DNA from 4 places in the Bradyrhizobium sp. MI1.11 genome. Region 1 is predicted to be linked to each of the others. Evidence: predicted binding sites of a transcription regulator. Region 1 holds the regulator's gene; each other region holds the start of a gene.
What was found. The regulator LexA, encoded in region 1, represses DNA repair genes until DNA is damaged. The targets are predictions, from matches to a motif close to TGTTCNNNNTGTGTTCNG.
Positions count from the first base shown of each region.

Region 2: AC0L30_RS20725 (ATP-dependent Clp protease adaptor ClpS) is a predicted target of LexA. The motif match lies at 1,859-1,876, and genes of this name have one in related genera.
Region 3: AC0L30_RS29170 (PA0069 family radical SAM protein) is a predicted target of LexA. The motif match lies at 2,047-2,064, and genes of this name have one in related genera.
Region 4: uvrA (excinuclease ABC subunit UvrA) is a predicted target of LexA. The motif match lies at 1,539-1,556, and genes of this name have one in related genera.

Region 1 covers NZ_JBVVPM010000002.1:296,489-299,718, forward strand. Annotated here, with positions in the region: gene AC0L30_RS03300 (ComEC/Rec2 family competence protein) at 1-11, shown strand, start outside; gene AC0L30_RS03305 (hypothetical protein) at 149-583, opposite strand; gene lexA (transcriptional repressor LexA) at 1,036-1,737, opposite strand; gene AC0L30_RS03315 (molybdopterin molybdotransferase MoeA) at 1,913-3,124, opposite strand.
Region 2 covers NZ_JBVVPM010000020.1:60,347-63,576, reverse strand. Annotated here, with positions in the region: gene AC0L30_RS20735 (tannase/feruloyl esterase family alpha/beta hydrolase) at 1-81, shown strand, start outside; gene AC0L30_RS20730 (AAA family ATPase) at 107-1,039, opposite strand; gene AC0L30_RS20725 (ATP-dependent Clp protease adaptor ClpS) at 1,223-1,825, opposite strand; gene AC0L30_RS20720 (MarR family winged helix-turn-helix transcriptional regulator) at 2,037-2,510, shown strand; gene AC0L30_RS20715 (enoyl-CoA hydratase) at 2,522-3,230, shown strand, end outside.
Region 3 covers NZ_JBVVPM010000036.1:54,778-58,007, forward strand. Annotated here, with positions in the region: gene AC0L30_RS29160 (ribonuclease HII) at 1-297, opposite strand, end outside; gene AC0L30_RS29165 (VOC family protein) at 382-837, opposite strand; gene AC0L30_RS29170 (PA0069 family radical SAM protein) at 862-2,025, opposite strand; gene AC0L30_RS29175 (phosphoketolase family protein) at 2,237-3,230, shown strand, end outside.
Region 4 covers NZ_JBVVPM010000014.1:107,332-110,561, reverse strand. Annotated here, with positions in the region: gene uvrA (excinuclease ABC subunit UvrA) at 1-1,443, opposite strand, end outside; gene AC0L30_RS16695 (outer membrane protein) at 1,722-2,411, opposite strand; gene AC0L30_RS16690 (outer membrane protein) at 2,639-3,230, opposite strand, start outside.

The DNA.
Region 1 (3,230 bases):
CCGACGATTGATCTGATGGTGCGGAGCAACGCAGCGGGTCGGTGCGTCCGCTCGGATTCGCTGGCGCAAACCACACCATCTCGCCGGCCACGGCCGGCGATGGCAATTCAATCCTGACCTCCGACCTCGTAGCCGGAGGGCGGCTGTTTCAGCCGATCGGCAGGTGCGTGACGGTCGGCTGCCTGTCGGCGATGATCTGCGCCTTGTGCTCGCGCTCGATGACCGACTGGGTCACAGGCAGTTGCAGCACGGTCGCGCGCTGGCCTTCGACGAGCTGCGTCACCAGCACAAATTTGCCGTCGGGGAATTCGATCGCGTCATGATGGCGGTCGGGAACGTGCGGATCGATCTTGCCGAACTTGCCCACGCGGGAATTGATGGTCCGCGTCCAGATCCAGCGATTGTCGTAGCGGACGTCGTCTGCGAAGGCGAGCTCCGTTCCCGGCAGCAGGCAGACGGCAACAGACGGATCGGCTGCGGAGGCGAAGCCGCGCGTCGAGGTGCCGCGGAAATTTGTCGTGACGATCGTCTCGCCGACTTCGGCGGGGCGCGACGCGACGGCATGCAGGCTGTAGTCACACATCGGGTGCTCCTCATGCTGGGATAGCAACCCACGTCTCTTATCGAGGCGCAGGCCTCTATCAGAGTTGAAGCACGAAAGCTCTGCTCGGTTGTGGGCAAATCTGCGGCTGGTTTCCGCAAGCCGCGATCACATTATCTTTCCCGAATTCAATAGGAACAAAGAGAGTTGCGATGCATTCGGGAGGCGCATGCGCGAATATTGCCGGCTGGTGCAACGACCTCGATCGCTGCTCGCTGTTTCCTCGCACACTCGAGCCGCGAAGCGGTGCTGTTTCGGTGCTGCTTCTTGGGCGTCGCGAGTAGCCAGCGCCGGAGGAGGGGCCGGATAGTCTGTGCAGAACCAGAAAGACTATCCAGCCGGAGCGGACGATGATCCGCTCCAATCTCTGACCGGCGATGCCGATCGGAAGCGCGCGAGGCGCCAACTTCTCCAGGTATCAAGTACGTCCGGTATCAGTACTTCCGGTAAAGCCCGATCAGCTTGCCCTGAATCTTCACCCGATTGGGCGGCAGGATGCGGACCTCATAGGCAGCGTTGGCGGGCTCGAGCGCGATCGAGGCGCCGCGACGGCGGAAGCGCTTCAGCGTCGCTTCCTCGTCGTCGATCAGCGCCACCACGATGTCGCCGGTATCGGCGCTCTCGTTGCGCTGAATCAGCGCCATGTCGCCGTCAAGGATGCCGGCATCAACCATGGAATCACCGCGCACTTCCAGCGCGTAATGTTCGCCCGAGCCGAGCATGTCGGGCGGTACGCTGATGGTGTGGCTGCGTGTCTGCAACGCCTCGATCGGCGTGCCGGCCGCGATGCGGCCCATCACCGGTACCGCCACGGGGCGTTCGCCCTCGTCCGCGGGCAGGCTGGAGCCCGCACGCACCTTGCCGAGATTGCCCTCGATGACGCTGGGGGTGAAGCCGCGGCGGCTGCCGGCGGCTGCCTGGAGCTCCGGCAGCTTGATGACTTCAATCGCACGGGCGCGGTTGGGCAGGCGTCGGATGAAGCCACGCTCCTCGAGCGCCGTGATCAGGCGATGGATGCCCGACTTCGAGCGCAGATCGAGCGCATCCTTCATCTCGTCGAAGGAGGGCGGCACGCCGCTTTCCTTCAGACGTTCACTGATGAACCGCAGAAGCTCGTATTGTTTGCGCGTTAACATCTCGACCAAAGTCCCCCGGTTGATGTCGTCCGATTCCGAGACGCAGAATTCGGCAATAAGCCGCTACATGCTCGAAACAAATCATGAACGGACACTATATGTTCGATACATGTTCCGCAACTGCTTAATTTACCGTGAACAGAGCAAACTTCGCGGAACGCGCGTTGCGGGGTGCTCAGACGGGGAGCCGCAACACTTCGCAAGCCGTGCCGGCTTCGGCCTTCGGCGCGAATGGTGCGCGCACGAGAAGTACCTGTGCTGCAGCGAGATTCGCAAGCAGCGAAGAGTCCTGATGATTGACGGGAAGAACGACGCGTGTGCCGTCGTCACGCTCCTCCAGATGCGCGCGCAGATAGTCCTCGCGCTGGTCGTTGGCGCCGACGCCGCGGCCGAGCACGGCGCGTTCGCGGCGATGGTGAATCACTGAACGGCCCGACAGGGCGCGAATCAGCGGCACCATGAACAGGAAAGCGCACACGTAGGACGACACGGGATTGCCCGGCAGGCCGATCACACCCATTGCGCCGAGTCGCCCGTGCATCATCGGCTTGCCTGGCCGCATCGCGATCTTCCAGAACGCCATCGCGATGCCTTCGTCCCGCAGTGCCTGCTGGACCAGATCGTGGTCGCCGACCGATGCGCCGCCGGTCGTGATCAGGATGTCGGCGCCGCTCTCGCGGGCGCGGCGGATGCCGGCGGTGGTCGCCTCCAGCGTGTCGGCGGCAATACCGAGGTCGATCGTCTCGGCGCCTTCGCTGCGGGCGAGCGCGTGCAGGGCGTAGCCGTTGGAATAGACGATCTGGCCGTGGCCTGGCGTGGTGCCTGGCATCACCAGCTCGTCGCCGGTGGCGAGAATCGCGACCTTTGGACGCCTGAAAACGACAAGGTGCGGATGATTCATCCCGGCAGCGAGCGCGAGGTCGCGCTCGGTGACACGGCTTCCCTTGCGCAGGAGCACGTCACCCTCGCGGAAATCGACGCCGGCGGGGCGGATGTGCCGACCGGCGATCGCGGCTTCCTTGATCATGATCCGCTTGCCGGCGGCGACCGTGTCCTCCTGGATCACGACGGCGTCCGCGCCACCGGGAACGACGCCGCCGGTGAAGATCCGTACGGCCTCGCCGGCGCCGATCGTCCCGGCGAACGGTCGGCCCGCCGCGACTTCGCCGACCACGGTGAGCTCCGAATCGATCGTCGCGGCATCGGCCGCGCGCACCGCGTAGCCGTCCATCGCCGACATCGCCTGCGGCGGCTGCGTGCGCCGCGCCGCGAGGTCACGCGCGAGCACGCGATGATGGGCCTCGTCGAGGGAAATCATTTCTTCCGGCAGCGGCTCTGCACCCGCCAGCACCGCGGCAAGCGCGTCGGAAACCGGCATCAAGGCCACGGCGAAAACTCCTGCTCGGCACGTTCGGGCGAATGTTCCGCACGTCTTCTAGCCGAGCGCGGGCGCAGAGGCAAAAACCGCTGAGCGGGCACAGTCATCCCGCCGC
Region 2 (3,230 bases), on a different contig from region 1:
CCGCTGTGCCGCTGGCCGGCCTGGCCGCACTACAAGAGCGGCCCGCTGACGGAGGCGTCGAGCTTCATGTGCGCTCCGTAGCAGGCGCACCACGTCGGAGGAAGCGTCACCCGGTGGCCATTGCCTGCGCGCCGCCGAGCAGCTGCGCGTTAAGCCGGCCGCCGGAGAACAGCATGTCGTCGAGGGCTTCGTCGATATCGGCGGAGACCACGGTGTTGCCGCCGTCCCGCGCAATGCTTCCTTGCGCCAGCCGCCGCATCAGCTCCTTGATGAAGGCGCAACTCGTGCCGTCGCTACGCCGGGCAGCCTCTGCGATGACCGCCTCGTCGAGCGGCAGTCCCTTGCCGTAGAGCCGGACCAGCTTGCCGCGGCCGGTCTCGTTGGGTAGCGGCACTTCGATGGCTTGGTCGATGCGGCCGGGGCGACCCGCGAGAGCACCTTCGAGGTCCTCCGGCCGGTTGGTGGTCAGGACGAACAGGATGTCGGCATCTTCCTTCAGCCCGTCCATCTCGTTGAGCAGCTTGTTCAGCATGGATTCCTCACACGGCCCCATGTCATCGCGGTCACGGGCGATGAGATCGACATCTTCGATCACCACCATCGACGGCTGGAGCAGCCGTGCCAGGCTCATATAGGCGCCGAGCAGACCGATCTGTTCGGCCGTGATGATCAGCGTCGTATGCCCGGGCAAATGCGTTGCGAGATAGCGGATCGTGTGGGTCTTGCCGGTGCCCGGCGGGCCGTACAGCAAGATGCCTTTGCGGGTCGATTGGCCCAACCGGCGCAATTGGTCTCGGGTGTTGACGAAGGTCAGAACGTTGCGATCGAGCAGCCGCAGGGTCTGCTCCGGCAGGATCACCTCGTCGCGCGACACCTGCGGCAAGCGATGCACCGTGATGCCGCGCGAGCGACCGCGATAGTCGGAGTCCGCATCGAGCGACAGGATCTTGCCGCGATAGGTCCGCGCAGCCTGTACGGCTTCTTCCAATTCACTGAAGCATTGCTGGACCAGAGCCGCGCCTGCGGAACCTGAAGACACCAGGATCTCGATCCGAATTCCGGGCTCGCGACTGTATTCGCGGTGTGCGCAGAGCAAAACCGCATAGCGGAGATGATCCTGCTCACACAGCCATAGTCCGTTATCCAGACACTTGACCGGGCTCTTCTCGCCTACGTCGACGTCGGAATATTGCAGCGGGGCGATCGCGATCGCATAGCGGCCCTACTTGAGCAGCCGTGGAATCGACAGCGTTTCGTAGCGCTGCTCCTCGTTCAATCCCACCAGCCGGATGGCCTTGCCGAAGAGCCGGTCGACTGCGGCCTGGAGATCGACGCGCATGTGGCCGGGAAATTGGCGGATCGTGGTCACGAGTTTGCTGCGCGCGGTGCTGGCAAGGTGCCAATCGAGAACGTCGCAAGCAAAGTCGAAATCTTCCTCTTGTTCGTTCGAGGGCTCATCCGCCGCACGCATGCAGTCGCTGCACAGCCAGACCGTGCGGTCGCCGATACGCACGTCCATCTGTCCCTCAGGCTTCCCGCAGAGTTCGCAAGGAGTTTTGACCGCCTCAAGCGTGACCTGCAGTCGATGGCCGGCCAAGCCGATGGATTGTTGCGCAGATTTGAAAAGGGCTTCGGCAACCGATTGAGGGTAAGGTCCGCAAACCGCCTTTTCCTTCTGCTCGATCTGGGTGATCAGCGCGGTCGCTTCACGGTCTGATTTGCCGAAGACCTGCCGAAGCAGATCCATCACGAATTGGTCCGGCGTATCATCGTCATTATGAATTACGAGCTGGGTCGGCTGGTTCTCGCCACGCATACTGTTCATCACGAAAGGTCTCCGGGACAATCTATGATTGAATAGAACGAATAGGGAACACAAAAAGAAGCGACCGTCAAGCGGGGCGGCGGCGACTAATTGCGATTGGTGGCTGAGGTCCTGGTGCGCCGGTGCGGCCCTGTTCCTCGACGACTGCCGCGGCACATCGACCTAGCCGCCGCTCTTTGACAATCTGAACCGCTTCGACTATCTATTTCGCATGCGAAATAAAGAAGCCGGCGCGGGGCATCATCGGCTGATCTACCTGTTGAGCGTTGCGCAGCGGCGCTTGCAGCGCTGGATGGCGACGCAGCCTTCGAGCGAGGTCACGCCGGCGCAGGCAGGACTCCTGTTCATCCTCGGCAAGCGGGACGGCGTGCTGATGGGCGAGGCGGGCACGGCGCTCGATCTGGGGCCGGCCGGCATCTCCGGCCTCGTCGATCGCACGGCGGCTGCAAGATTGATCGAGCGACGGGCCGATCGCGAGGACGGGCGCGCCTGGCGTATCTGGCTGACGCCGAAGGGCCGTGCAGCGCTCGCACAGGCAAAGGCCAACGCGGCACAGGTCAACGCTGCCTTGACGGACGGATTCACCAGTGCGGAGATCGATACCATCGCGCGCTGGCTGACCAGCATTCAGGACAAGTTTCCAAGAGAACTTCCAACAGAGCCTTTGAGAGATCCAGAGGAATAGAGGAGAGACCCATGACCGAGCACGTCCGGATCCAGAACGACGGCGGAATTCTCACGCTCACGCTGGCGCGACCCGACAAGAAGAACGCGCTGACGGATGCGATGTACGGCAAGCTCGCCGATGCCATCGAATCCGCCGAGTCCGATGCGTTGGCCCGCGTGATCCTGATCCGCGGCGAGGGCGACATGTTCACTGCCGGCAACGACGTCGGCGAATTCGCGGCGGTCGCGGCGGGCAAGTCGGAAGGAAGCCGCAACGTCGTGCGCTTCATCCAGTCGCTGGCGCGCTGCACCCGGCCCTTGGTCGCCGCGGTGCAGGGCCGCGCCGTCGGCGTCGGCACCACGATGCTGCTGCATTGCGACCTCGTCGTGCTTGCCGACAACGCGCAATTGTCGACGCCGTTCGTCAGCCTTGCGCTGGTGCCGGAAGCCGCCTCCAGCCTGCTGATGCCGGCGCGCATCGGCTATGCGCGGGCTTACGAGATGTTCGCGCTGGGCGAGGCCGTGCCGGCCAAATCCGCGCTGGAATGGGGGCTCGCCAACCGCGTGGTGCCGCTCGACAAGCTCGATGCCGAGGCGCTCGCGCTGGCGCAGCGTCTTGCCCGTCAGCCGGCCGGCGCGCTCACCGCCACCAAGAAGCTGATGCGCAATGGCGAGGCGCTGGTCGCGCAGATGAATGCCGAAGGCGAGCAGTTCGGACTGCGCCTGCGCACCGCCGAGG
Region 3 (3,230 bases), on a different contig from region 1:
CGTCAGGCGCTTGGAATCATCGATGCCGCGCGGGATGCGGTCGGGATCGAGAATCACCGCCGCCGCCACCACAGGACCCGCCAGCGGCCCGCGGCCGGCCTCATCGCAGCCCGCCACCGGCCAGACGCCGCGCTTCATCAGCGCGCGCTCGCGGCGGAAGCTTGGGGCGACGATGATGGCGCTCTTTGTGCCGGCCAGCGCCTTGGCGATTTTTTTGGGCGCAGCTTTCTTGTTTTCAGGCGCAGCCTTCTTGGGCGCACCTTTGGCCGGCTTCTTGGCGGACTGATCCCGAATCATGGCGGGGATCGTGCGCAAGCGGCACGGCCTGCGCAACCGGGAACCTCGGACAATTCCCGCTATTCAAGATTCAAGTCAGCCGCCCTATTCCGCCAGATGCACCCGCCGGTCCTCGCCGACGTCGATGCCGGGTGCGACCACGACTTCCCATGGATGGCCATCAGGATCGGCGAAATAGCCGGAATAGCCGCCGTAATCGGTCTCATGCGCGGCCTTCAGCAGCGCGGCTCCCTTGCCGATGGCGAAAGCCAGCACCGCATCCACCTCCTCACGCGCGCGGCAGTTCCAAGCGAGCGTCATGCCGCGGAACGTCGATGGCCTCGGATGATCCGGCAATCTGGCGTCGACCGCGAGCTGGTCCCAGGGAAACAGCGCGAGCACCGGACCGCCGGTGTCATAGAACGCAACGGCCTCACCGGTCACCTTGAGCCGGCGCGAAAACCCGAGCGCGTCGTAAAAGGCAATGCTGGCGCGGATGTCATTCACGCCCAGCGTGATGACGGTGAGCCGCGGGATTGGAGCTGGCAGTTCCTGGCTCATACGACGCCTCTCCCACTTCGTCCCTCAGAACAGGCTGAGCTGATCGCCGTTCCGCTTCGGCTTGGCAAAATGATCCGTCGTCAGCTTGGAGCGCCGCTTGTTCAGCCCGAGCCTGTCGCAGGCGATCTCGAAGCGGCGGCCGATGGTCCAGGCCATCGGACCGGTGCCCTTCATGCGCTCGCCCCATTTCGCGTCGTAGTCGCGGCCGCCGCGCATGTCGCGGATCAGCGTGAAGACGTGGCGATAGCGGTCCGGATAGTTCGCCATCAGCCATTCCCGAAAGAGATCGCGCACCTCGAGCGGCAACCGCAGCAACACGTAGGAGGCTTCCTTGACGCCGGCATGAGCGGCGGCGTCCAGGATGCGCTCGATCTCGGAATCGTTCAGCGCGGGGATGACGGGGGCGACCATGACGGTGGTCGGAATGCCGGCCTCGGAAAGCTGCTTCAGCGCCTCCAGCCGCTTCGGCGGCGTGGACGCCCGCGGCTCCATGGTGCGCGCCAATTTCGGATCGAGCGAGGTCACGGAGATCCCGACCTTGGCGAGGTTGCGCTTGGCCATGCGCGCGAGAATGTCGATGTCGCGGGTCACCAGCGCCGACTTGGTGACGATACCGACGGGATGGCCGGCGCGCTCCAGCACCTCCAGAATGCCGCGCATGATTTTGCGCTCGCGTTCGATCGGCTGATAGGGATCGGTGTTGGTGCCGATCGCGATCATCCGCGGCTCGTAGCCCGGCGCTGCAAGCTCCTTCTCGAGCAGCGCCGGCGCCTCGGGCTTCACGAACAGCTTCGACTCGAAGTCGAGCCCCGGCGACAGGCCGAGATAGGCATGGGTCGGCCGCGCGAAGCAATAAACGCAGCCGTGCTCGCAGCCGCGGTAGGGATTGATCGAACGATCGAAGCCGATGTCGGGAGAATCGTTGCGGGTAATCACCTTGCGCGAGGTGTCGATCCCGACCGTGGTCTTGAACGGAGGCAGTTCTTCAAGGCTTTGCCAGCCATCGTCGAATGCGACGCGCGCCTCGGCCTCGAACCGGCCGCTGGCGTTGGACTGCGCGCCCCGGCCTCGCCTGCGCTGGCGGTCGATGGCGACCGCCAGCTCAGGGAAGTCAGAAGGCGCAACCGCCGGCTCGGAGGGCGCCGTGACCGGCGGGTGCTTGAGAGCATGAGAGGATGCTGGACTCATGAAGCCAAGATAGCACGCCAAAGGAACAAATCAAGAACACAAACGAAAAACGTGAAAACAACCCCATGCACAGTAGAGCTGCCCAAACTTCGCGCGCCCGCTTTTGACCTCACGCAACAGTGGCGTCACGGCGATCCCGTTTGATGCTGCCGAAGGATCGATCTCGCCGGAACTCGGTTGGTGACGATCCCGGGTGAAGGTCGGCAGGAACATGACAAATCAACAACAATTGGCCGCAGCGAGCAGCGACCTCGATCTGCTCGACCGCTACTGGCGCGCCGCGAACTATCTCTCCGTCGGGCAGATCTACCTGCTCGACAATCCGCTGCTGCGCGAGCCGTTACGGCCCGAGCACATCAAGCCGCGTTTGCTCGGCCATTGGGGCACGACGCCCGGGTTGAACTTCATTTACGCCCATCTCAACCGCGTCATCCGCGCGCTGGACCTGAGCGTGATCTATGTCTGCGGTCCCGGCCACGGCGGCCCCGGCATGGTCGCCAACACCTATCTCGAAGGCAGCTACAGCGAGATCTATCCCGATATCGCGCGCGATGCCGACGGATTGCGCAAGCTGTTCAGACAGTTCTCCTTCCCCGGCGGCATCCCGAGTCACGCGGCGCCGGAAACGCCCGGTTCGATCCACGAAGGCGGCGAGCTCGGCTACGCGCTGGTGCATGCCTATGGCGCGGCCTTCGACAATCCCGACCTGATCGTCGCCTGTGTCGTCGGCGACGGCGAGGCCGAGACCGGCCCGCTCGCCGCGTCCTGGCACTCCAACAAGTTCCTCAATCCTGCCCATGACGGTGCGGTGCTGCCGATCCTGCATCTCAACGGTTACAAGATTGCCAATCCGACCGTGCTCGGGCGGATGCGCGACGACGAGATCCGCAATCTGTTCCGCGGGCTCGGCCACGAGCCGCTGTTCGTCGAGGGCGACGATCCCAAGCCGATGCATCAGGCCATGGCGGACGCGCTGGATGTCGCGTTCGCCAGCATCCGGTCGATCCAGCAGCACGCCCGCGACGGCCGCAAGAGCATCGAACGCCCGCGCTGGCCGATGATCGTGCTGCGCAGCCCGAAGGGCTGGACCGGCCCCAAGGAAGTCGACGGCAAGAAGGTCGAAGGTTTTTGGCGGGCGCATCAGGTGCCGGTCGCGAACTGCCGCGAGAATCCGGCGCATCTGAAGATTCTCGAAGACTGGATGC
Region 4 (3,230 bases), on a different contig from region 1:
GGTCTCGAACCATGCGCCGGCGCCCTTCACTGACATCTCGGAGATGTCGCCGATATGCTTGCCGCCGATCTTGACGCAGAGCGCCTCGGGCTTGAGCCGAAAGCCGTGGCACGCCTCGCAGGGCACGTCGTGGAAGTACTTCGCCAGCTCCTCGCGCGCCCACTCGCTCTCGGTCTCGCGATAGCGGCGGTTGATGTTGGTGATGACGCCCTCGAACGGCTTCTTGGTGTCATAGGAACGGACGCCGTCCTCGTAGGAGAACTTGATCTCGTCCTCTCCGGAGCCATGCAGGATCGCGTTCTGCGTCTTCTTGGGCAGATCCTTCCATTTGGTGGTCAGCGTGAACTTGTAATGCTTGCCGAGCGCCGTCAACGTCTGAATGTAATAGGGCGACGAGGACTTGGCCCAGGGCGCGATCGCGCCCTTGCCGATGGCTAGCTCCTTGTCGGGGATGACGAGGTCCTCGTCGACATGCTGCTCGACGCCGAGGCCGCCGCAGGCGGGGCAGGCGCCATAGGGATTGTTGAACGAGAACAGCCGGGGCTCGATCTCGGGGATGGTGAAGCCGGAGACAGGGCAGGCGAACTTTTCCGAGAACAGCATGCGCTCGGGTCCGCTCTTGTCGTGGATCTTAGCCGTCTTCTTTTTCTCTTCCGCGGGTGCTGTTGCAGCCGGCGCGTCCGCGAATTCGATGACGGCAAGACCCTCGGCGAGCTTCAGCGCGGTCTCGAAACTTTCGGCGAGGCGCTGGCCGATGTCGGGGCGCACCACGATGCGGTCGACGACGACGTCGATGTCGTGCGGGAATTTCTTGTCGAGCACAGGGGCTTCCGCGAGCTCGTGGAAGGCGCCGTCGATCTTGACGCGCTGAAAGCCCTTCTTGAGCCATTCGGCGAGCTCTTTGCGGTACTCGCCCTTGCGGCCGCGCACGACCGGCGCGAGCAGATAGAGCCGGGAGCCCTCCGGCAGCGCCAGCACGCGGTCGACCATCTGCGAGACGGTCTGGCTCTCGATCGGCAGGCCGGTGGCGGGCGAATAGGGTACGCCGACGCGCGCCCACAGCAGGCGCATGTAGTCGTAGATTTCGGTCACCGTGCCGACGGTGGAGCGCGGGTTTTTCGATGTCGTCTTCTGCTCGATCGAGATCGCCGGCGACAGGCCGTCGATCTGGTCGACGTCGGGCTTCTGCATCATCTCCAGGAACTGGCGGGCATAGGCCGATAGCGATTCGACGTAGCGGCGCTGGCCCTCGGCATAGATGGTGTCGAACGCGAGGGAGGATTTGCCGGAGCCTGACAGCCCCGTGAACACGACGAGCTTGTCGCGGGGAATTTCGACGTCGACGTTCTTGAGGTTGTGCTCGCGCGCGCCACGGATCGTAATCGCGCGCAGGTGTGCTCCCGCGTTCTGTTGTTGGCGCTTCGCCTTGATCACTTCATCCATCCTGGTGGTCCTCAGGGAATCCAAAAGCGCGCGATCGCGCCAACTTGAAAGGCGCGCATCGCCCGGAACCGGGATCGGCGCCGATGGGTAAGTAAGCGAACGTAGGAAGAACAGGGACGGATTTCCAGTGGCGTTTGCGAATCGTCAACGGATTGTTGGCGCGCTGGCGGCATCTGGCAGGAGCACGGCTTGCGGAACTGCGCGTGACCGGTCCCGTTCAAACAAAAAGGCCGGCGCGAGGCCGGCCTTTCGTAACACGATGGCGTCGATAGCGAAGATCAGTACTTCGCGACGATCGGGCCCCCGAAGTGATAGTTCACGCCGACCTGCACGGTGTGAAACTCGAGCGTGCCGGTGGGCAGGGCGCCCGAGAAGTAGGTCTCGCCGCCGAGGCTGCGAAAGAGGTACTCGCCCTTGACCGACCACTGCGGAGCGAAGAACGCTTCGACGCCCGCACCGACGGTCCAGCCGGAGTGCCACTTGCTGTCGGAAGCGGTCACGCCGAGCGCGCTGATGCTGAGCTTGTTGTCGATCCAGGCGTAACCACCGGTGCCGTAGAACAGGACGTTGTTGACGGCGTAGCCGATGCGGCCGCGCACGGTGCCCATCGCATCGGTCTTCGAGCTGAGGGTGGTGCTGACGAGGCCGAAGCCGGGGACGGCAACGGGGCCGGTGACCGACGCGCTGACGTCCGCCCAGGCGCCATCGGCCTCGACACCGAACACGACGTTGCCGGTCTGCCAGTTGTAGCCGGCAGTACCGCCGACGAAGCCGCCCTTCATCTTCGGGTCGGTCGAGGAATTTTCCCAGGCGCCGCCACCGACGATACCGAGGTAGAAGCCGGTCCAGTTGTAGACCGAAGCCATGGCCACCGGAGCCTTGGTGTAGGGGCGCGCCGCCAGATCAGCGGCCGAAGCCGGGGCAGCGAGTGCGAACAAACAGGCCGAAGCCAACCAAATCTTTTTCATCTTCAGTAATCCCAGTCCCAGTTTCTGTTGTCCCTCCCTGTCCCGGAAGAGCATCGGACGCCGTGGTCCAACTGATATCGTCCATACACCGGTGAAGCCGCAAGTTGTGTCACTGAAAAGCAACAGCGATCGGAAAACGGAACGGCTATTGACCTATTGATATCGCAGAACCGCACAGCAAAAGGCCGGCACGAGGCCGGCCTTCGAAGTGCTCTATTCCAGCGCGATCAGTACTTTGCGATGACCGGACCGCCCCAGCGATAGTTCAAGCGGACGAGGCCCATGTCGACGTCCTGGCGAATCCGGTCGCTGCCGAAAACCGCACCCGCGGGCGTTGTGAAGCCGATCGTGCGATCGCCAAGGAAGATGTGGTCGTATTCAAAGCCCAGCGACCAGTTGGGAGCGAAGCCGAACTCCAGACCGGCCCCGACCGTGCCACCCCAGCGAGTCTCCCGCGCCGAGGCCAGCAGCGCGCCCGCGCCGGGCGTGCCCGCCGCAGCGTAGATGTCGTATTTGTCGCCGACGACGGCGGCGCCGCCCTTCACGTAAAGCAGCACGTTGTTCCAGGCGTAACCGATCTGACCGGTGATGAGCCCGAAAGAGTCGATGCGGGAACGGTTGCGATCACCCGTGACCAGGGCGGTGCCGGGGAAAAGTGTGCTCACGTTGTCGCCCCGGAAGTCGGCCCAGTTGCCTTGGCCTTCGAGGCCGAACACCCAATTGGTGGACTGCCAGCGATAGCCGATCTGGCCACCGACCGTGCCGCCGACCGCGTTATGGCAGCCTTCCCCGACCAAAACGCCGGTCGCGGGCGTGACG